DNA from 4 places in the Paenibacillus sp. YYML68 genome. Region 2 is predicted to be linked to each of the others. Evidence: riboswitches for the same ligand, from Rfam matches in the RefSeq annotation. Region 2 holds a riboswitch; each other region holds the start of a gene.
The links. A riboswitch is a leader RNA that binds a small molecule or an ion and turns the genes downstream of it on or off. The one in region 2 is predicted to bind cyclic di-GMP.

Region 1: linked by a shared signal. The riboswitch ahead of PAE68_RS13740 (aspartyl-phosphate phosphatase Spo0E family protein) and the one ahead of PAE68_RS09505 (methyl-accepting chemotaxis protein) in region 2 are both predicted to bind cyclic di-GMP.
Region 3: linked by a shared signal. The riboswitch ahead of pelF (GT4 family glycosyltransferase PelF) and the one ahead of PAE68_RS09505 (methyl-accepting chemotaxis protein) in region 2 are both predicted to bind cyclic di-GMP.
Region 4: linked by a shared signal. The riboswitch ahead of PAE68_RS19620 (EAL domain-containing protein) and the one ahead of PAE68_RS09505 (methyl-accepting chemotaxis protein) in region 2 are both predicted to bind cyclic di-GMP.

The regions. Positions count from the first base shown of each region.
Region 1 is NZ_BQYI01000001.1:3,030,014-3,035,440, forward strand. It holds gene PAE68_RS13730 (IS4 family transposase) at 1-485, opposite strand, end outside; gene PAE68_RS13735 (DMT family transporter) at 1,176-2,030, opposite strand; cyclic di-GMP riboswitch class I at 2,143-2,235, shown strand; gene PAE68_RS13740 (aspartyl-phosphate phosphatase Spo0E family protein) at 2,250-2,432, shown strand; gene PAE68_RS13745 ((2Fe-2S)-binding protein) at 2,700-3,539, opposite strand; gene PAE68_RS13750 (hypothetical protein) at 3,670-3,963, opposite strand; gene gloA2 (SMU1112c/YaeR family gloxylase I-like metalloprotein) at 4,155-4,544, opposite strand; gene PAE68_RS13760 (DUF350 domain-containing protein) at 4,564-4,998, opposite strand; gene PAE68_RS13765 (glutathionylspermidine synthase family protein) at 5,012-5,427, opposite strand, start outside.
Region 2 is NZ_BQYI01000001.1:2,082,761-2,088,187, forward strand. It holds gene PAE68_RS09500 (sensor histidine kinase) at 1-1,689, shown strand, start outside; cyclic di-GMP riboswitch class I at 1,848-1,940, shown strand; gene PAE68_RS09505 (methyl-accepting chemotaxis protein) at 2,052-3,737, shown strand; gene PAE68_RS09510 (diguanylate cyclase) at 3,806-5,427, opposite strand, start outside.
Region 3 is NZ_BQYI01000001.1:1,524,574-1,530,000, reverse strand. It holds gene PAE68_RS06755 (hypothetical protein) at 1-222, opposite strand, end outside; gene PAE68_RS06750 (coiled-coil domain-containing protein) at 219-563, opposite strand; gene pelF (GT4 family glycosyltransferase PelF) at 578-2,311, opposite strand; cyclic di-GMP riboswitch class II at 2,386-2,468, opposite strand; gene PAE68_RS06740 (hypothetical protein) at 2,709-3,062, shown strand; gene glnA (type I glutamate--ammonia ligase) at 4,006-5,427, opposite strand, start outside.
Region 4 is NZ_BQYI01000001.1:4,367,831-4,373,257, forward strand. It holds gene PAE68_RS19620 (EAL domain-containing protein) at 1-1,693, opposite strand, end outside; cyclic di-GMP riboswitch class I at 1,781-1,863, opposite strand; gene PAE68_RS19625 (metallophosphoesterase) at 2,038-3,180, opposite strand; gene PAE68_RS19630 (sulfite oxidase-like oxidoreductase) at 3,320-4,015, opposite strand; gene PAE68_RS19635 (hypothetical protein) at 4,012-4,566, opposite strand; gene mnmH (tRNA 2-selenouridine(34) synthase MnmH) at 4,763-5,427, opposite strand, start outside.

The sequences.
Region 1 (5,427 bases), 950 kb from region 2:
ACAAGAGCATCCACGTATAGTCTGTTGCATAGGTCGTACGCTGCGTTCAAATGCAGGAGGTTATAGCCTTTCGTGCCCGGTTGACTTTGAAAGAAGCTGTTCTTGTCAGCCGGATCCGTTGCGATATGTAAATCCGAACCGTCAATGGCAAGTAATCGATACCCGCGGTAATCCTTGATATCCTTGTACGTTTGAGTGAATTTGTGAAATAAGCATTCTACAGCAGAAGGCAAAATTTTATTGCGTTGTTGGACAAAAGCGGAAGTCGTTGCCGTGTTTACGTCATAACCTTGTGATTCCAAGAGCTCCTTGTATATGCTGTTTCCTCCCATAGAGATCAGAAGTTGCATCATCGTTTCGAAGGGCAGTTTTTTCTTCCGGGTAAAGTCTTTTTCTGGGTTTTTGACATAAGGCGCTGGTGCCGCTGACATCTCTCGAATGAGGGTTGTCAGCGTTTCTTTTAGTGAACTCTCGTAAGCATGCATGGGCAAAACCTCCTCGTATTTCCAAGGGGTTACGATACACACCTTCGCTTATTTGTCAAGTCTTTTTTCGTTTTGTGCAAAGAAAAAGAGCGGGCTATCTATTCGATAACCTGCTCTTTTTCTTGATATATGGCTCTGCGCCTTAACTTAATGACATTGCCCTCTCGGGGTCCCTGACGGTGATTGAATGGACACTGCCTTGATCCTCATGAATCCGGGTCAACCTCGATCACACTCGTAGCTTACACTACTTGAACGTGTCTGCGGCACATCCCCTCGCTCTACTTGGATTCAATAACAACTTCCCTCGGTTGCGTTCGTTATATGGCTCATCACACAACACCTCTCTTTCACCGTCGAAGCTTAGTATGGCTCGAATACGCAAATCTATTCAGAAGCCAGCATGAATTAATATTTACCAAATTCCCAGTCACTTAGTGCGATGTATTTCGACCGAGCATACTTCCCCTTCTGCGTATCCACTTCACTCATCGTGTCGTGATTGCGCGACGGCTGCTCCATGCGAGTCTCTCCTTTGCGAGGTCTGGTATCGGGGCACCTGTGCAGCTGCTCGGAGCATAATCGATTAAGCGTCCGCCGCAGAGCAGCAGCTGAAGTAAGACCGGGCCTGCAATCTCCGAGCGCACAAGCTCATCCAATCGGATCGCGGGTCCCGGTCTTATTCAACACCTACCTCGGGCGTGCTGGGGCACCTCGGTTAATCCAATAGATACTCATGCCCACGAGCACCGCTCCGACCGCCGTCTCCGCGTGGATCGGCTCATCGAGAAGCAAGTATCCGCACAGCACACCGAACAAGGGAGCGAGGAACAAGTACGCGCTCGTACGCGCCGGGTCCCCTTGGGAGAGCAGATAGAACCAGAGCGCAAACTGAACGATCGATCCGATAATTGCTAAGTACAGCAGCGACGTGACGGATACGACATGGATAGACAGCTTAATATCCTCCACAAGCAGACTGCTGCCAGTCAGCACGAGCCCTCCGAATAGCATCTGGTACGCCGTCAGCACCCATATGCTGCAGAACGACCCGAACCGCTTGACCAGCAGTGTAGCTACGGCCCAGCTGATCCCGCCCATCAGGCCGATCGCCGTACCGCTGCTCCATTGGGACAAGCCGAGTACGACCATCCCCAACGCTCCAATCCCAACGCCAGCCCATTGCAGCGCACGATATGTCGTCTTGAGCCATAGGCTGCTCAGCAAGACGACGAACAGTGGATTCATGAACGTCAGAATCGATGACTCTCCCGCCGTAATCGTCCGCAGGCTGACGAAGATGCAGCCCATCACCCCGACCGTCTGGAACAAGCCGATGACGGCGATTTTGCCCCAATCGATAAGACATCTGGGGTGCTCATACTTCACAACGAATATAGCCATCAGACCACCGGCCAGCACGAAGCGCAAGCCAGCTAGCAGCAGCGGGGAAATATGCGCCACCCCGATCTTGCCGACGACGAAGGAGGAGCCCATCAGGGCGGTCGTTACGATGAGCAGGGCTGCGAACATATAACGGTTCATAGTGGTCACCATCCTGTTCAGACTCAAAAAAAATGGATATGCTAAAATTGTCCAACCGCACATCTATTGACAAATACAGCGCTTTACTCGACAATATGCTTAATTGTCACATCCACGATACTAGCAAACTTGTCGAAAGGCAAGGGCGCAAAGCTATGGGTCTACCGCGCTTGCTGGATAGCGCCACGATCGCCAGGCTGCCGAAAGGATGATTTTATTATGGTTGTACCTACCTCGCTCGACTATCAGATCGAGTACATGAAGCAGGAATTGGTCGACGTCGCTCTCAGCTATCAGATGAACCTCCAGCACGCCCGTGTGCTCGCGGTCAGTGAGCAGCTGGACAAGCTTATTGTTCAGGCACAGATGTTGAGGCGGAGGCTCGTTCAGTCAAGTCCATAGGGAACACCGGCAGGGAGGCGCGATCGCGCCTTCTTCTTTGTTGTATATGCTTATCGTCGGTACACGTACGCTCGTTACGAGATAGATGGACAGCATATGCAAAAAGCAGCCATAGCGGACGTCGAACGACGCCGAATATGGCTGCTTAGGGTTAAGCTTAGGGCTAAATACAATGACGTCATGGGAAGAACAGACCGCCTATTGCGACAGATGCACAACTCGGGACGTGCTTGCGCAAGCGCAGGTTGAACCCACCTAGTCTGCCGACTACTGGGCAGCCTGCTGCTGTGCAAGACGCGCCTCTGCACGCCGCTCCGCACGCTGCGCCTCAGTCATGCGCGGACACGTATAGCAATAAGTGCCGCCCTCCGTCTGGTAGTACAGGCAGCAAGCGTTCTTCATCTTCACCTGCTTCGAGCTGTCCTTCATATCCTCGATCAGGCGCACCTTCACATCGAGTGGATTGCGGGAACGGCCGAACACGTCAGCCGGCAGCTCCAGGCACAGCCTGCGGTAATCGTCCTTGATGATCGCCTGAAGCTCCTCATCGTGCGTCTCCTCCAGCCACAGCGGTACCGTGTAGTTGAAGCGAGTCGGCAGCTGCCCCCATAGCGAGCCGACGTCTGTTCCGGTAGCTGCAGCCGCAGCCTCCAGCATCGGTCGCAACGTGCGACCATACAGCTCGACCCATGTCTGCTGAAGCCACTCCGCTCTGGACGGAGGAGGCTCCTTATGAGTAGTAGACTGCTGAAGCTCGGGCCCGAGCAGCTTGAACGAGAAGACGGCGTAGTCCCCCTTCTCGTATAGCTGAAGCTCGAGCTGCTCAGGTGTGAAGCTCAGCGCTGTATCATAGATCGAGCAGCTGTATAGCTGAGCCAGCGCCGCATAGCCGAACCAGCCTGCCAAGTACGCCGCTGCCGCAGCAGGCTCCAGCGCCTTGATTCGTTGTCCGTAGATGTCCAGCAGCTGCCGCATCGTCTCCGGATCGGCCAGCTGCTCTGCTCGGCACGCGAACAGCAGCTTCCCCTCGAGATCATGCTGGCGCACTGCAAATCTCGTCTCCAGCTCCGTCCAATTTAGTCGCTCTGCCTTCCGTTGCACATTCATGACTTGAACTCCCCCTGCTCCTGTATAAATCAGCACGCCGCTTCTCGGCATGCATTGATAATGATTTTCAATTTCGATTATAGCAGGGGTGTCCGGTTATTTCCAACTTTTTCTCAACTTTTTTCAACACTTAATCACGGGTCGGCTTATCGGCAAGCTCGGCAATATCCTTCGATTGCGGCAGATCGTTCGAATCGAACTGCTCCTCCGCCTCTCGCGCCTGCCGCCGCAGCTCCTCTCTCTCCTGCAGCAACGCCCTCGGCTCCCGCTTGAACCGCTCCGTCAGCACGCATAGCTCCTCGTAGATCAGATAGAGCAATGTCACGATAGCGGCTATAGCTGCAGCGACGAGCAATGGACCGGCCAACGTAGCGAGCAGCATGAACAACACCATCGTCACGACAAAGTAAAAAAGCACCTTCATTCGATCATCTCCTATTCTTTCGCTAATGTCACTTGCTAACATACTCTGGTAACTGCTTACAGTCGCCATCACAATCCAGCTGCTTTATCTCGACTGAGGAAGCGTCCACAGCGCACAGCTATGAGCTCTTGGCAAATAGCAGAGGCACCGCCTCTCAGCGATGCCCCGTACACGATCTTGCTTAACACTTGCTACCCCTCATACAGCTCCAGCGGAAGCCCATCGGGATCTTGGAAGAACGTAAATCGCTTCCCCGTCGTCTCGTCGACGCGAACCGGCTCGATCTGAACGCCCCGAGCCGCCAGCTCGGCGGCCGTCTGCTCGACGTCATCTACCTCGAACGCCAGATGACGCAGCCCTCTGGCCTCCGGATAGCTCGGACGGGCAGGTGCGTCCGGGAACGAGAACAGCTCGATCTGGTACGTATCGCCGACAACGAGGTCGAGCTTGTAGGAGCTGCGCTCGGCCCGGTACGTCTCACTCTGAACCGTTAGACCGAGCACCTCCGTGTAGAAGTGCTTAGACTTTGCATAATCCGAACAAATAATGGCCGTATGATGAATCCGCTTCAACAATACCATTGTACAGCCCTCACTTCGATTAGTAGCTGATCAGCGAGGCCATGAGCAGACCGGAGGCTACGCTCAGGAAGAAGGAGAACATGCCGACCGACACGTTGCCCTTCGGAATTTCCTTCAGCACCTTGAATGGCGTCAGCAGCTCGAACAGGTAGAAGATGATGATCTGGAACGCAATGCCGATCAGCCCCCATACGATCAGGTCGATAATGCCGACCGAATGGTATACAGCCGAGGCCAGCACGAGCACTTGGCCGAGCAGCTTGCCCCCAATGTCGTAGGCCGCCGCCTTCCCTGCCGCCGCCTTAGCCGGATCGCTCAAGTCACCCGCGTCACGGATCAGATGGAACTCATTGTACGGCGTAACGAGATTGAAGAACAGAATGCCCACACCCACAAGCGGAACCGTCACCCCTAAGTAAATAAGAAAATTAATAATTGTACCGAACTGCTCCATAAGACTGCCTCCTTCAAAGGTTCGTTGCCCGCTGCCACTCCTCTGCGAGCGCGCATGGCAAGTAATAAGATAAGTTGCCCGTAATTCGTCCGCCGACCCTTGCAACGACAGCTGCTGCGCTGCCGTCAATGAGGAAGCACCCCCAGAGCAGACGCCCCTCGAACGGGCCGTTCAGCGTATCGACCTGCACCGCCGGAAGCTGGGCGTATTGCTGGTACACCATCGGCTGCGATGCGTACTCCTGTTCGCCGCTCGCCTCCTCTATAGCACCGTCCGCGCCGTAGATCGTGACGCTGCTCCCTTCGCGTCCGAAGATCGGCTTCGCCACATACGCGACCCCTTCGGGGAAGCACGGCTCGAGATACGTCGGCAGCATGTAGCGTTCGATCGCCTCATGCTCCTCCTCCGTGTAGAACTGCCCCGCCTCAT
Region 2 (5,427 bases):
ATCATGCTCGCCCACGTTTTCATCATTCATAAGATCTATCATTGGCTGCGCAAGGCGGCTGGCTGGCAGAGATGGGGATCAGCGTATTTTGGAATCAGCTATGGACTTCTAGGGAATGTATTGATGCTGTTTACCTTCGATCTGAAGGATGGCACGATGCTTGATCTACGTGCACTGGCCATTATGCTGGCCGGTAAGCAAGGCGGAGCGCAGGGTGCTCTAGTCTGCACGGTGCTCGTCGCAGCCGGGCGATTGTCTCTGCAGCCACTGGACGATGTGTCGATCTTAAGTGCGTTGGTCACATTGATCGGGGGTGGGGCATGTGCATGCTTGCTACGCTATATCAGGCTGAACGGAATATTGGCATGGGTATGGATGACAACGCTATATTCAACCATTACAGCGATTGGCATGACTTGGTTGATCCAATCGAACACACAGCACTTTAGCGTGATGCTCCAATATGCACTTGTACTCGCCATTGTGGGCAGCCTAAGCTTCCTGTTCATCGAATATTTGGAGAAGACCATTCACGCGCTGTATCGACTGCGAGCCATTAGCGAGACCGATTCATTGACGGGTCTTCTCAATTATAGAGGGCTTCATATTCAGCTGCGCAAGCTTCTGACAATGCCGATTCGATTACGGCCTGCGTTCTCAATGTACTTAATTGATGTGAAGGATATACGCATACATAATTTGGAGCTGGGCCATCGGCAAGTGAACTATTTGCTGGAATGTACGGGACAAGCTTTGAAGCACTTGTTTCCCCATGCGCTCATACTTGCGAGGTATCAAGGAGACAAGTTCGTGCTCGTGACCGATGAGGATGAGGAGCGTGTCCGTACGATTCTCGATGAGGAGCTGTCCGAGCATAGCGGGTTGGAGTTTATTTATACCCAATTGCTGTATCCTGATTATGGGCTGAGCGAGCAGGAGCTTCTGATGAAGCTCGAGGAACAGCTGCTTGCCCGGAAGAAGGTGAAGTGGAAGAGTGAGGAAGAGAGGCTGACACGTAACGAGAAGCTGAAGGCGGTGGGCGAGCTGGCTGCTGGACTTGCCCATGAGATACGCAATCCGTTAACTGCGGTGAAGGGCTTCTTACAGGTCGGGATGCAGAAGGGGGATATTGCTCCGTACTACACGATTATATTGGATGAAATTAACAGAATGAGCGAGCTGACGAACGAGTTTTTACAATATTCCCGTCCGCAATCGGCGCAGATGTCTCGCTCTAGCCTTGAAGCGTGCGTCAGTCGCGCGGTGCAGTTGGCTGAGTCGTCAGCGATTCATCATGGTCATCAGGTTCAGAATATGTCAGCGGAGCATGATGTTGAGGTAATGGCTGACCCGCAGAAGCTGATCCAAGTGCTGCTGAACTTGATGAAGAACGGACTTGAGGCGATGAGAGAGCCTGGCACCTTAACGGTTCGGATGTATCCGTTGTCTGAGCATTTCGTTGCGATCGAGATTAAGGATACTGGAATGGGCATCTCTTCCGAACAGATGGAGCGCATATTCAGCCCCTTCTTCACGACGAAGGAGACGGGAACCGGACTCGGCTTGTCGATCTGTCAAAAAATAGTGCAGGATCATCGCGGTATGATCGCCGTGGACAGCGAGGAAGGCAGTGGCAGCACATTCACAGTGACACTTCCAGTCATCAAGCGGCACTCATCGACGGCTTGACGACGGTTCAACAGAGGTAGTCGCACGCCAAGCTAGCAGCAGCGTGCCGACTGCCTCTTTATTGTAACTATACTAAGACAAGCTCAATTTTCCAATAGATTTTTTGGCCTTCTTTTAGTAAAATTGGCTATGAGACATTAGTCCTATATATTGAATCCCATACGTAAAGGCAAACTCGGCGAAAGACGGGGACGCAAAGCTTCAGGCCTAAAGTAAAGCTTCGGCTTCACTAGGGCGGCTGGGCTGCCAAGTGGTGTTAATGGTCAAACCGCTCCCTATTGGTCGGTTTTTTTGCGCTTGCCGGCCGAACGCCTCAGCATTTTTGCGTATGATGTATGAACAGATTGGGGAAGGTGCAGCTTATGAAGTGGACAATCAGCAAGAAACTGTATGGCGGATTTTGTATTATTCTGTTCTTTGTTGTGTTGCAAGGCATTACTTCGATCTATTTTCAGTCTCGATTGGTAACGATCTATGAAGACCTCATCGAACGTCGTGCCGTCATCGCTAGCACGATGATGCGCGTTGAGACGAAGGCTGCGCTGCAGACAAGCAGTCTCCAGGATTACTTGCTAACCCAGGACGAGAGCTCGAAGCAGAGGCTTCTTGCTGCTAACCGAGACGCGAGAATGGGAATTGGATCGGCATCGTTGTTGGTACATCGTGAGGAAGACAAGCAGAAGCTGGCGAAGCTGATTGATCTGAATAAGAGGTATCTTGACGTGACCAGCTCCGTATTTGCGATCTCCTCCAAGCAAGAGCAGCTGATGTATGCCAATAAGGAAGTGTTCCCGATAGCTAGGGAGATGGGGCAGCTCGCCGAAGAGATCGCCAATGGCCAGAAGGAGCTGATGCAGCAAGGGATAACGGACAATGCTGCGCGTGCCGACAACATCAAACGGATCCTGTATATGTCGCTGGGTATCACCATTGTGGTTTCAGCCTTGCTCGGCTATTTCATCTCACGCAGCTTGTCAAGACCGATCATCGCGTTGACTCACGCGGCAAGAGCGATCGCCTCGGGCGATCTTCGTGACCAAGACCTGCGCATCCGCAATAAGGAGGAGCTCGGTGTGCTGGCTTCTTCGTTCCGCGAGATGACTGAGCAGCTACGCATGCTAATCCACCAGGTGCAGACTACCGTGGAACAGACAGCAGCCAGCTCCGAGGAGCTGACAGCAAGCGCAGAGCAGTCCGCATCGGCTGCTCAAGGGATCGCTAGTACGATCATGGAGGTGAGCAGCGGCAGTCAATCGCAGGATAAAGGCGCCCGCGAATGTGTCGTTGCGATGCAGGAGATGGCGATCGCGCTGCAGCGGATCGCGGAGTCGTCGGCAACCGTATCCGACATTGCACTCGTAACCAGAGAGTCGGTTGAGCAGAGTTATAGCTCAATTGAGCAGACGATCGATCAGATGGAAGGCATCCAGCGATCCGTCGGAGGCGCCGCCGTAGAGGTCGGGCATCTACATAAGCATTCTCAAGAAATCGGCGACATTGTGAAGCTGATTAGTGAAATATCGAATCAGACGAACCTGTTGGCGCTGAACGCCTCCATTGAGGCGGCACGTGCAGGCGAGCAGGGCAGAGGCTTTGCCGTTGTAGCGAACGAAGTCAAGAAGCTGGCCGGAATGACCCAGCAGTCTGCTGCCCAGGTAGAGGAACTGATCGCCCACATTCAACAGAGCACCGAGAAGATCGTAGTTGCCATCGATCAGAGTGTGGAGGATGTGCAGGTCGGCAGCACGGCAGTTCAGAAGGCCGGGGAAACGTTCGCAGAGGTAAGAGACGCAATGCGTATAGCCGTTGAGCAAATTCAAGAGGTATCCGCCTCGGCGGAGCAAGCGTCGGCAAGCTCGGAACAAATGCTGGCAACCGTCGAGGAGGTATCGACCATCGCTCGCACGATTATGGAAGAGACGCAGAGTGTCGCCGCTTCCACCGAGGCGCAGCTTGCTTCCATGGAGGAGATTTCAGCGTCTTCCGAAGCGTTAAGTCAGCTCGCAGCTGATCTTCAGCAGAACATAAGCCGATTTAAGGTGCAATAATCTTGTACGGATAGTGAGCAAAAATAGCCTCCCCCGATCATAAGGGGGAGGCTACTTATCATACAAGATTAAGCCATACAAACCTTGTTGCGTCCGGAATACTTGGCAGCATACAGCGCTTGATCGGCTTCCTTAAGAAGCTGCTTCAGCTTCATGGTGTTATCTGTGCGGGCGGTGCTTACACCTAAGCTGATGGTAACGCTTAGAGTACCGCTGTCGCTTGTGAACGTTAGCTCACTAACTGCTTGGCGAATGACTTCGGCAAGTCGGCTGCTCTCCTCCAGGCCGGTATACTCGAGCATTACGATGAACTCTTCACCACCGTAGCGTCCGACCCGTGCTGATGCATCGTGCTCGAGAAGCTCGCTGACCTTGCGGGCGACCCCTTTGAGCACCTTGTCTCCAACAAGATGCCCGTACCGGTCGTTCACGCTCTTGAAATGATCGATGTCGAACATGATGAAGCTCAGAGCTGTTGACTCCTGTTGGGAGCGAACCAGTGCCGACTCAGCGAGCTCAATGAACGTGCCGCGGTTCAGGAGGCCGGTCAGCGAATCTGTTGTTGCGAGCTGCTGCATACGCTTGTACAAGGATGCGTTATGAATGAATACGCTCACCTGACTGAATAAAGAGTAAGCCGCTGTCATCTGCTGCGACGTAAAGGGCTCATCTGCAGTCAGTCCGATCAGTCCGACTCTGTTCTGCTCGATAGTCAGCGGATACCAGAGCACCTTCGCATCAGGTGACATGTGAGGCTCGCCCGTTTCGCACATATGTCGGAACGCAGATTCAACCTCTTCTTGATGAAAGTTAGGCTCGCTGTCCAGCTCAGATACTGCAGACTTCTGTAGCAGCTGCCCGTGATCGAGCATCCAGACAGCTGCGTGACGGTAAGGCAGCAGCTCACGTGACCCCTGCAGGACGCGATCCATTACTTGCTGTACATCAAGCGAGGAGCTCACGCTGGAGACAATACGCTGGAGCTTCTCTGCTACCTCTCGTTGGCGACGCTCCAGCTCGTATTGCGTTTCCAGCTCAGCCGTCTGAGCGGTGCGCCTAAGCAAGTCGTTAATTTGAGTTACCATATGATTGAAGGAGGAAGCAAGCTGGCCGATCTCATCCTTCGTTACGATGTCGGCGTTCGTCCGCAGATCGCCGGCGGCTACAAGGCCCATATGCATGGACATAACCCGCAGCGGCTTCGTGACCCATCTGGATAACGTAATCATGATGAAGTAGAACGCAAGCGCGACGAATATGAAGGACAATACGATCGGAACGAGCGCGTAGGCGGCTAGCTTCTGGGTGATGACGCTCTTACGCATCGTCACGACGACGGCGCCGGAAGCTGGCTCTAGGCTATTGTTTTGCACGGGCAGCACAACGGCTGTATACAGCTCGTCTTCCATGGAATAATCGAAGCGCGTTTCTTGGACCATCATCAAGGCTTGCGAATAATAGGGCAGCTCCGCCTCCGTTCCAATGAGCACCGGGTTGCTGTGAAACAGGATACGTCCATTAGGATCGATGACGAAAGCATGGCTGACGTCCGGGTATTTCGAAATAATCTCCTTGCATTGCTGCTCGAAGCCGGTCAATTCCTCCAATGGGACACCGAGTGCGGAGAGTCGGTCGAGCTGTGTAAGTAAACTGTTGCCGACGACAGCAAGCTCCTGCTGCAGAACTCGGC
Region 3 (5,427 bases), 560 kb from region 2:
CGCATCCTTCGTCTTGCGCAGCACCAGCTGCTTATACGCTTCGTCCGTCACCAGCTGGCTGCTGCGCACCTCCGCTTCCATAAGCGCCTGCTGCAGGGACTCATTCTCAAGCCTCAACACTTCGATCCTCTGCTTAATAGCAAAGTACGCCTCCCACAGACGTCTTGCATCATCCAGCTGCACAGTCTCAACAAGAGAATCATTGATCTGTATCTCCATCATCCGATTCCCCCCTGTTCCACATTCGCGACCTGCGCCTTCATTGTGCGAATCGTCTGCGACAAGCTTCTCTTTAGCTTGTGCAGCTGTTCCCTCTTCCGTTCCAGCTGTAGCTCCATCTCCTGTTCCTTCTTCTTAAGGCTCTCGATCAGCTCGAACAGCTTCTTCGTATTGTCCATATGAGACATTAGAATGATGGACGATATTTCCTTCTCTACCAATGACAGATCCGTTCCTTGCTGATTCATCTCCTGCAGCCTGCGCTTGAGTTGTTCATTGTCATGAAGCAGTGTGGACAGCTCTGTCTCGGCTTCATCGATCAGCTTGCGGTACAGCATATCCAAGTACATCTTCCTCCCTACGATACAATCTTGAACCCATACAGCTCAGCAAGCATTCGCATACGCTCAAGCTCCATACGTGCTGCGTCCGGCCGTCCCATATGGGACAAGCACTCGGAAATTTCGGCTAGCAGTGCAGGTGTTGATGCCGCTCCCGGCAGCATTTGTACCGCAGCCCGGAACTGCGTGACGGCCTCGGGATAATAGCCTTGGCTTTTCAACGTGTAGCCCTGCTGAACATAGATTCGCTGTCGGTCCACCACATGCACCGAAGCCGCGCTCTCGCGCATCGCCATGTCCGATTGAACCGATAGCTGGATGTAGCTCTTCATATGCTGCTCCAGCACTTTATCCAAGGTCAGGAAGCTCATCGCCCGAGCTCTCGCCGCCTTGCCGAGCGTACGCCGCAGCTCCGCGTCCTGCAGCAAGAGAGCTGTCTGCTCAGCCAGCGCCTCCGCATCTCGAGGCGTCACGATGTAGCCCGTATCTCCGAGCGCCTCGCTGATCCCTCCGACATTCGTCGCGACGACAGGTCTTGCCGTCATCATTGCCTCAACTACGGCGTAAGGGAACGCCTCCGAAATACTCGACAGCACGACGACGTCCCCGCTCCGGTAAGCGCCCGCCATATCTTGAGTATGACCTGCGAAGATCACCGTAGCCTCCAGACCAAGCTGATCTCTGAGCTTCACGCATTCCTCGTAATAATCAGGTACTGCGACGCTGCCGTGGATGACATATTTCACATTCGGAATACGCTGCTTCACCAGCATGGCAGATCGGATCAGCGTGAGAATGTCCTTATTCGGATCGATCCGCGCAACAGTCACAACAGTCGGATGAGCGTTGCCGGGACTTGGCGAAGGCAGGAAAATTTTATCATCCACCCCATTGTAGATGACCTTGATCTTGTCCGCTTCTACCCCAAGTCGAGTCTCCCAACGTGTGTTGTACTGACAAACGGGTGATACTTGGTCCGCATAGGCGTAATTCAAGGTGACGATAGACGAGATGAGTCGAACGAGGAACGTGTTCAGGAACGAGGACAGTCCCCGCTTCGCAAGTGACAAGTACTGCTCACGTAAATAGACGCCGTGCTCGGTTAACAATATCGGCGTCCCGTGCTCCAGCTTCGCAAGCACGCATGGAATGCCGCAGAACGCAGCAGCCGAGGAATGCGAGACATGAGCCTTCGGAACAGGATTGTTCAATAGGTTGAAAAAGCGGAAGATCCACCCGAGGCTCTGGATCATGCCGTACAGGTCTGGTGCAGGAAGCGATGGGGCGGACATCACGATCCGCTTGTATACATCCCAGGTCAACTCAGACTTGAACGACTCCTTGTACTCATACTCCTGGAAGTAACGGTACAGTGCATGCATCACCTGAGCAAGCTCTTGGGGGTTGCGGTCGAGTCCAATCAGTTCCTCCACGAGAGTCGTAAATAGTGGAATGAACTGTTCTTGAATGACCTTGGGCGTTGTTCGTTTCTTGGCGAGGTATACTTGGGAGAACGGAATGTCCAGGTGCTCGCACGGCTCCTCAGTTCCCCATAGCGGCATCGACTTCAGCAGCGCATGCTTAGGAATCTTGAACTTGGGCAACACGTAAGGATCAGTAATGACACTGTACAGCACATAATCAATGTTCGAGAGCTTCCTCACAAGTATGTCGCACCAGGTACTGACGCCGCCTTGATAGAACGGGTAAGTCCCTTCTGTAGACAGCATGACGGTCAGCTTCTGCCCCATCCGACGCACCCCCTCGCATAATCACTGATTCATGTCCTTCATCTGCTTAGGCATAAAAAATAGCCATCGTATGCTGCTTGATGGCCGGTTGCACTACTAGCTCCCCTTACCCCAAGTGCCCACATATAGAGTAAGAATCATCGCTGCCTATTTATTTCGTCCGATACAATATGTATCTCATTTTATGTCACTTTTGTCAATACAGACAGAAGAAAATGTTCGTTTAATCAAAAAAAATTTAACGCGGATTGATTGATTATATGCTGTTGTGAGGCTATATTTGTGCAGCCTCAGGACGAGGTGGCTATGTCTCCATAGATTGATACACTGAGTATCATTTTCTGTTGACTGTTCACGCCAATCCTCTAAAATATAGAGAGGATCACGTAGCATTGGAATGGTTATAGTCACCGTATCTGTCTTACTAATCGTCTGCAGCATGTCCTTAGGCTCCGGTACCCCCTCGGCGATGGCTGCGTCTTGGCGTGTTGCATTTACCGATATACATTTGGAAAAGGCGGTCAAGGCACAGCTTCAGCTAGGGGAAGCTAACTCGGTTACAGCTGCCGACATGAGCCGGTTGACTGAGCTTCATGCTGCTGATGCCGCGATTACGAGTCTCGAGGGGCTGCAGCATGCCGTTGACATACTGCCGGCTGGAGCCACGTACATTCGCGTACATGGTCTGCCGGAGGCAAGTCTGTACTTCTATGCGCTATGGCGTGCGGAGGGGCTGGCGGCGGAGAGTTAGCCCACGCGTTGGGCACGTTGTGGGAAGCAGCGGGGCGCGGTGAGCCGTCAGAGGCTGGAGCGTACAGGCGTGGGGAGCAGGCGCCGCGCTTTAGCGTACGCTTCGGGCGCTATCCGCGCGCCATGACCGCGCCGAGCGCAGGCGCCGCGCTTTAGCGTACGCTTCGGGCGCTATCCGCGCGCCATGACCGCGCCCGGCGCTGGCGCCGCGTTTTAGCGTACGCTTCGTACGCTATCCGCGAGCGCCATAACCGCGCCCGGCGCTGGCGCCGCCCTTTAGCGCACGCTTCGTGCGCGATCCGCGCGCGCCATGACCGCGCCGAGCGCTGGCGCCGCCCTTTAGCGCACGCTTCGTGCGCTATCCGCGCGCGCCATGACCGTGCCTGGCGCAGGCGCTGCGTTTTAGCGTACGCTTCGGGCGCTATCCGCACGCGCCATGACCGCGCCGAGCGCAGGCGCCGCGCTTTAGCGCACGCTTCGTGCGCTATCCGCGCGCGCCATGACCGTGCCTGGCGCAGGCGCTGCGTTTTAGCGTACGCTTCAGGCGCTATCCGCGCGCGCCATAACCGCGCCGAGCGCAGGCGCCGCGCTTTAGCGCACGCTTCGGGCGCTATCCGCGCGCGCCATGACCGCGCCGAGCGCAGGCGCCGCCCTTTAGCGTACGCTTCGGGCGCTATCCGCGCGCGCCATAACCGCGCCGAGCGCAGGCGCCGCGCTTTAGCGCACGCTTCGGGCGCTATCCGCGCGCGCCATGACCGCGCCGAGCGCAGGCGCCGCCCTTTAGCGTACGCTTCGGGCGCTATCCGCGAGCGCCATAGCCGCGCCTGCCCATGCCCCGTGCATTAGCGTACGCCCCCCACCTCCTTCTCCGCACGCACAAAAAAGAGCGTACACCTTGAATGCTCAAAGTGTACGCTCTGTATTTATCATATAAGTGCTGAGTCTTACAGATCGAAGTACAGGGAGAACTCGTGCGGATGAATGCGGATCGATACAGCTTTCGCCTCGTCACGCTTCAGTGCAACGTAGTTGTCGATGAAGTCCTTCGTGAATACGCCGCCCTCTGTCAGGAACTCATAGTCAGCCTCAAGCGCGTTGAGAGCTTCGTCGAGTGTGCCAGGTACGCTGCGGATTTCCTTCTTCTCAGCATCGGACAGCTCGTAGATGTTCTTGTCGAAAGGTCCGTAGCCAAGCTCACGAGGATCGATCTTCTTCTTGATACCGTCAAGACCTGCAAGCAGCATCGCTGCGAATGCAAGGTAAGGGTTAGCTGTGCTGTCCGGTGTACGGAACTCGATACGGCAGCCCTTCGGCGTAACAGCAGCAACTGGAATACGAACTGCTGCGGAACGGTTACCCTTGGAGAATACCAGGTTAACTGGTGCTTCGTAGCCAGGAACCAGACGCTTGAAGGAGTTCGTGCTCGGGTTCGTCAACGCGATCAGAGCTGGAGCATGGTACAGGATACCACCGATGTAGTGGATCGCCATTTCGCTCAGGTTTGCGTAGCCGTTTTTGTCATAGAACAAAGGCTCGTCGCCGTTGAAGATGGACTGGTGAACGTGCATACCGCTACCGTTGTCACCAAACAGCGGCTTCGGCATGAATGTAGCCACCTTGCCGTACTGGCGAGCTGTGTTCTGAACGATGTACTTGTATTTCATCAGGTTGTCGGCTGTCTTCGTCAGCGTGTCGAAGCGGAAGTTGATCTCGCCTTGACCTGCAGTCGCTACTTCGTGGTGATGGCGCTCGATGCGAAGACCAGCTTCCATCAGCAGACGGCACATTTCCGAACGGATGTCCTGCTGTGTATCCGTTGGAGCTACTGGCACATAGCCGCCCTTGTGGCCGACCTTGAAGCCCAGGTTGCCGCCCTCTTCCTTACGGTTCGAGTTCCAGTGAGCTTCTTCGGAATCTACGAAGTAAGTGGAGCTGTTTTGCTTGCTCTCGAAGCGAACTTCGTCGAAGATGAAAAACTCGGACTCAGGCGCGAAGAATGCTGCCGTACCAACGCCTGCCTTCTGCAAGTACTCTTCAGCCTTCTGAGCAATACCGCGCGGGTCACGCTCATAACGAGCGCCGTCCGGCGTGTGGATGGAACACATTACGATCAGCGTCGGATGCGCTGTGAAAGGGTCCACGTATACGGACTCTGTATCTGGAAGCATAACCATATCGGACTCTTCGATTCCGCGGAAGCCTACGATGGAAGAGCCGTCGAATGCTACGCCGTTCTCGAACGTTGCTTCTTCTACTTCTACTGCTGGCAAAGAAATATGGTGTGCACGGCCGTTCAGATCAACAAAACGGAAATCTACCCACTCGATACCTTTTTCTTGAATAAGGTTCAATACATTTTGAACTGA
Region 4 (5,427 bases), 2.3 Mb from region 2:
AACGAATATGCACCTGTGGCTGGTAATGAAGCGCGAACTCTCCTTGCTTCAGCCCCTTACGAATCCAACCATCCATCCGGAAGCGCTCCCGCTCCTCATGATGAATCGAAGGGTCGAAGATGACCGCGCGATTACGACCCGATTTCTTAGCGTGGTACATGGCCAGATCCGCATGCTGCTGCAGCTGCTCCGCCGTCTGCCCATGCTCCGGGAAGCTGCTGACGCCGATGCTCACCGAGATGTAGTGCGACTTACCCTCATACACAATCGGCTGCTGGAAGCGCTGGTACAGCTCCTGACAATAAGCCTGAATTCGATCCAAACCGGACAGTCCCGGCACGAGTATCGCGAACTCGTCTCCAGACAGCCGCGCAACGGTCATATTCGGAAGCGCAGCACCTCGCAGCAGAGCTGCCACATGCTCCAGCAGTCGATCACCGACGTGATGTCCTTGCGTGTCGTTAACTTTCTTAAAGCCGTCCAAGTCAAGCACCATCATCGAGAAGGGCGCATCGAACTTCATGCCGTGGAGCAGGTGCTCCTCAAGCTTTCTCTGCATCATATACCGGTTCGGCAGCTCGGTCAGCTTATCGAAGTAGGCCATGTGCCTGATCTGCTCCTCGGCTTCCTTCATACCTGTTATGTCGAGCAGAACCACACATTGGAATCGTTCTCCTGCTGTATGTATAGCCTCGCTGTCCGCTCTCACGTACTTGAGGCTTCCATTACCGAGGTTAACCTTATACTCGCCCTTGAACATCGGTTCATGAGACCCCTTACGGCGATCGTCAGCTTCAACTGGTTCTGCCACAAGCTCCATATAACTCGACAAACGGGTTAGATTCGACTTGTCCTTCGGCTTAGACAGCTTCAGCATAGCCTGTGCCTCTGAATTGAGCTCACGGATATATCCGTCTCGATCCAGCAGCAGAATGGCCATAGGCGAGAGCTCGTACAGCACCTGATACTTCCGTTCAATAGAGGGCAGCAGATCGTACTTGATCATCGCATACCGCATGAACAGCGCATAGATCATGACACCGAACAGGCTGAAGTCGACGACCCGCATCATCTCCGGGACGAGCTGTAGGCCGCGAAGCATCGTAAGCACTACGACCCACATTCCTCCGAAGCCCAGTCCGATTAGCACCGTCTTCAGCTGCTTACGGCGAAGCTTGATAGCGGTGTGGTCGGCAGAGCGTAGACAAGAGATTATAAATATGGAGGACAGAACGATCGTATAGACGGCCGCTCCTAACGTCATACCGAGCAGCATCGGTTGTGCCGTCTGGTAGCTCCACATGCCGATGCTGTCGATCTGAATCAGCTGCTCCGGCTTCCAATATAACGTGACCATTACAGCAAGAAGCGGCATCAGAGACAACGCTTGAATTAGCCTGTGCCCCCATATGCGCTTCATCTCCGTTAGCTCCGCGAAGAACAGAATCACACAGCACATGATGAGATAAGCAGGTATAAAAACGGAAATATAAACAAAAGCTTCGGCGAAGGGCAGCTGAACGATACTCGTCAACATATTTCCCAGCAGGAGCACGATCGTTAAGAAGAAAAAAACGGCTGCAATTCGATTCAATAAGCCCTTGCGGTCACGCTGAAGCGTCTCCATCGCGATAAAAAACAATACGGAGATCGGGATGAGGTGAGCAGCTAGAAGGATAATAAATGATATCATGGAGCATACCTCCGGTTTGAAGCATATAGTCATCATCGTCTGTCTGTAACGGAGGGCTAACTTAAGCGTTCGTTGTCGTCTCTACGAGACGGCAGCTGGCTGGCAAGCGTGTTCGCGTAGCCCCTGTAGTTTTGCGTCCCTTGCTTTCGCAAGGTTTGCCAATCCCAATATACAACATGAGCTAATTCTGTTATAACATAATATTCCGAATAATGAAAGCGTTTCACTTAAATTCTTGACCGCTCCATCCATGACGCGAAGCCTCATCCAAAAGCACAAAAAGGCTGCTCGATCCGTCTCCCGCACGTAGGTGCAAGTCTTGGATCGAGCAGCCATATGACCATCTATGAAGTAAACCTGATGTCCAGCTGAAGCAGCTCTGAGCGGCTGCCGATGCGCATAGGCGGGCCCCAGAAGCCGAAGCCTGACGAGACGAGCGCGTGCATGGAGCCTTTGCGCACATAACCCCAGTCCAGCTCGAACAATCGCCGTGTAATGAGATGGTTCGGCATCATCTGGCCGCGGTGCGTATGACCTGACAGCATGATGTCCGCTCCGGCCTCGGCAGCCTTATCCAGCTTGTAGGGCTGGTGATCGAGCAGCACGATCGGCTTCGTCCGATCGATGCCGTCCAGCAGCTCACTCACCGTAAGCCGGGCAGACTTGGCGAAGCGCTCGACCGCGTAATCCTTGCGTCCAGCGATGACAAGTCCCCCTTCGAGCTCGACCGTACGGTCGAGCAGCACCTCGATGCCGATCGCCTTCATCCGTTCCACATACTCATTCACGTGACCACCGATATACTCGTGGTTGCCGAGCACGGCATAGACGCCCAGCGGCGCTCGCAGCTGCTGCATCACGCCCTCCATCCGCTCCTGCACGAACGGCTCGATGCTGTCGTCCAGCACGTCACCCGGCAGCAAGATCAGGTCTGGCTTCATCGCCTCCACCTGCCTCACCAGCCTCCGCAGATGACGCGTGCCGACCATCGTGCCAAGATGCAGATCCGAGGCGACCGCTACGCGCAGCTCCTGTCGCCCTGCAAGCCGCTTCGCGATGGTCAGCTCGTAGCGGCGAACGACCGGGCTCCACGCATTGCGCAGCCCGATGACAGCCAGTACAGCGAGCACGACCACGAGCACCGTACCGACAGAGACGATAGCCCCTGTCTTGGTCATACCTCCGACCATTAGCCCCCATACAGCTAGATGTCCGAGCGGAACGAGCAGAATCGCATAATACAGAAGCCCCATGCCGATCGAGCCAACCTGCCTCAGCAGCTTGAACATGCGGTATGGCAGCACTCTGCGCAGCAGCATGGCCAGCATGTAGCCGAAGGCCAGCAGCACATAGACCGTCACGTATACGACAAGTGGGACTTCAGGCAATATGGCTTGCCAGTACGCCGAGCCGGCCCACCCGATGTATACGAGCAGCGCCACCAGCAAGGCTACGATCGCAAGGAACAGGAACAGCTGCTTTCTCATGGCAAGGTTGATCTCCTTCAATTAACTATTGTGTGCAAGCCTCGATCCATCTACCGCAACGGCTACTATTGTCCCACAATGAACAGCTCTGCACAACGCGGTACACACTGGTCAGAGCTTCCTCGTCACCGTCATAAGCTCAGTCGTACTCCTTGTGCACCCATTCGTCCTCAGGCAAGCCGAGGTCCTCCCCCGAGAAGCGCTCCTCGCGGAACGGGTCTGCCTCCAGATGAAACCCGTTGCGCTCCCAGAAGCCCGGCCGATTGTCATGCATCAGCTCGAAGCCGCGAATCCACTTGGCACTCTTCCACAGGTACAGGTGCGGCACCAGCAGCCGCAGCGGCCAGCCATGCTTCGGCGTGAGAGGCTTGCCGTCATACGAATGCGCCAGCAGAACATCGTCGCCCATCAGATCAGCGAGCGGCACATTCGTCTCGTAATCGTGATCCGCATGAACCATCACGTAAACAGCGCCAGACTTCGCCTGTATGCCCGCCAGCTCCAGCACATCGCGGAAGCGTACCCCTTCCCAGTGCGTATCCGCCTTCGACCACCGCGTGACGCAATGAATGTCGCACTTCACCTGTACTTGTGGCAAGGCGAGCAGCTCACGGTAAGTGAGCGTCCGCTCCTCCTCGACCTCACCGAAGAAGCGCAGCGTCCACTGCTCCATATCGTACTCCGGTACTTGACCTTCATGAAGGATAGGGAATCGATCCGTCCATACTTGACCTGGCGGCAAGCGGTGCTCGAAGCCCGGCAGCTCCACGCCCATCGACTGCGTCTGTTGTGCAGACTGCTGCTTCAGCTTCTCCGCTTTATCATGTCTCTTCATTGCAGCTTCCCTCCCTCGGCATACAGATGAATATGTGTAATATACTCGCTGACCATCGTATGGATCGCTCGTGCCGCCTCATCAGACGGACCGAGTGCAGACAGCTGCTGACGGATCGCCTCGATCCAGCGTGCGCATGACTCCGCTCCGGCCGCGTGCACCCGGCTGAAGTCATCCAGATAAGCCGGAATGAAGCTGCAGTCGATCGAATTCATCGAGTACGTATACGTTGCTGGGTTGTGGCCTGCGGCCTCCCATTCCTTCAGCCCATCATACAGCTGACTTAGTGTAATGAGACCGAGCCTGTACGTGCGCCTCGCATATTCATATGCATCGTGCTCGATGAGTCCTTTCTCATACCGCTTCTTGTTCGTCTCGTCGAGCAGGTACAGTGCGCCTCCCCATTCCAAGGCGAACTTGAGCCAGAATTCGGCGTCCGCCTTCTCAAGGGTCAGACGGATCCGTTCCTCGAATACGAGATCGGGATTCGCCGCCAGCAGCCGTCTTGCTTCCTCCGCCTCGCGTCGCTGCTGTTCCGATTGAACGTTCATGCTCGTGTCATCTCCTTGTTAGATCATGGTGCTCCAGGTTGAAAAAAGAAGACGTCGCCGTCTCCCGCAACGTCTTCTCTTGAACGGCTGCCAGCCTTCACGCTACGCTTAGTCGTCGGCGGCTCTCTTGAGCTTCCACCGGGCTTCACGCTTCGCGTATGTCATCTGCTGCGGCCCTCTCGACTTCTACCGAGCGTCACTCTGCCGATTCCAGCGGTGGCAGCAGCTTCATAATCTGCTTCAGCGCGTCGTCCAGATCGGTCGCCTGAATCGGGATGCGCTCCTTCTCATACTTATCGGTCGCGTGCTGGTAGCGCGGATCGTAATAATACAGGAGCAGCAGCTCGACCCCTTCGTCGAACCGATCGTGCTGCAGCGCCTCGCGAATTTGTGCGGCGATCGGCGTATGAATGCGATCGGCGATAAGCTCGAAGGCCGCAATGCATGCAGCCTTGTGCTCCTCTGGCTTGTAGTCGCTCAATATATGCTTAACGCGCTCCTTCGTCGGCATCTCGACGAACAGCGCTGTACCGTTCTCCTTCGCCTGAACGACGAGGTCAGGCAGCACGACCTTGCCGACCCGCTTGCTCTCCGCCTCGATGATCAAGAATGGAGCATCCTGGTACCGCAGCAGCTCATGTAGCAGAAGCGACTCGAACGTCTTCTGGTTGTTCGGCACAAGGCCGATCTGACCGAAGATGGAGCCGCGATGCTGCGCCAGCGCCTCGAGATTGATCACCGGATAGCCGCGAGCAGCAAGACGGTTCAGCAGCTCCGTCTTGCCGCTGCCCGTATAGCCATTAATGACATAGCAGGGAGGCAACGACGTCAAGCTCGCCAGCGTCTCCACGACCCACTTGC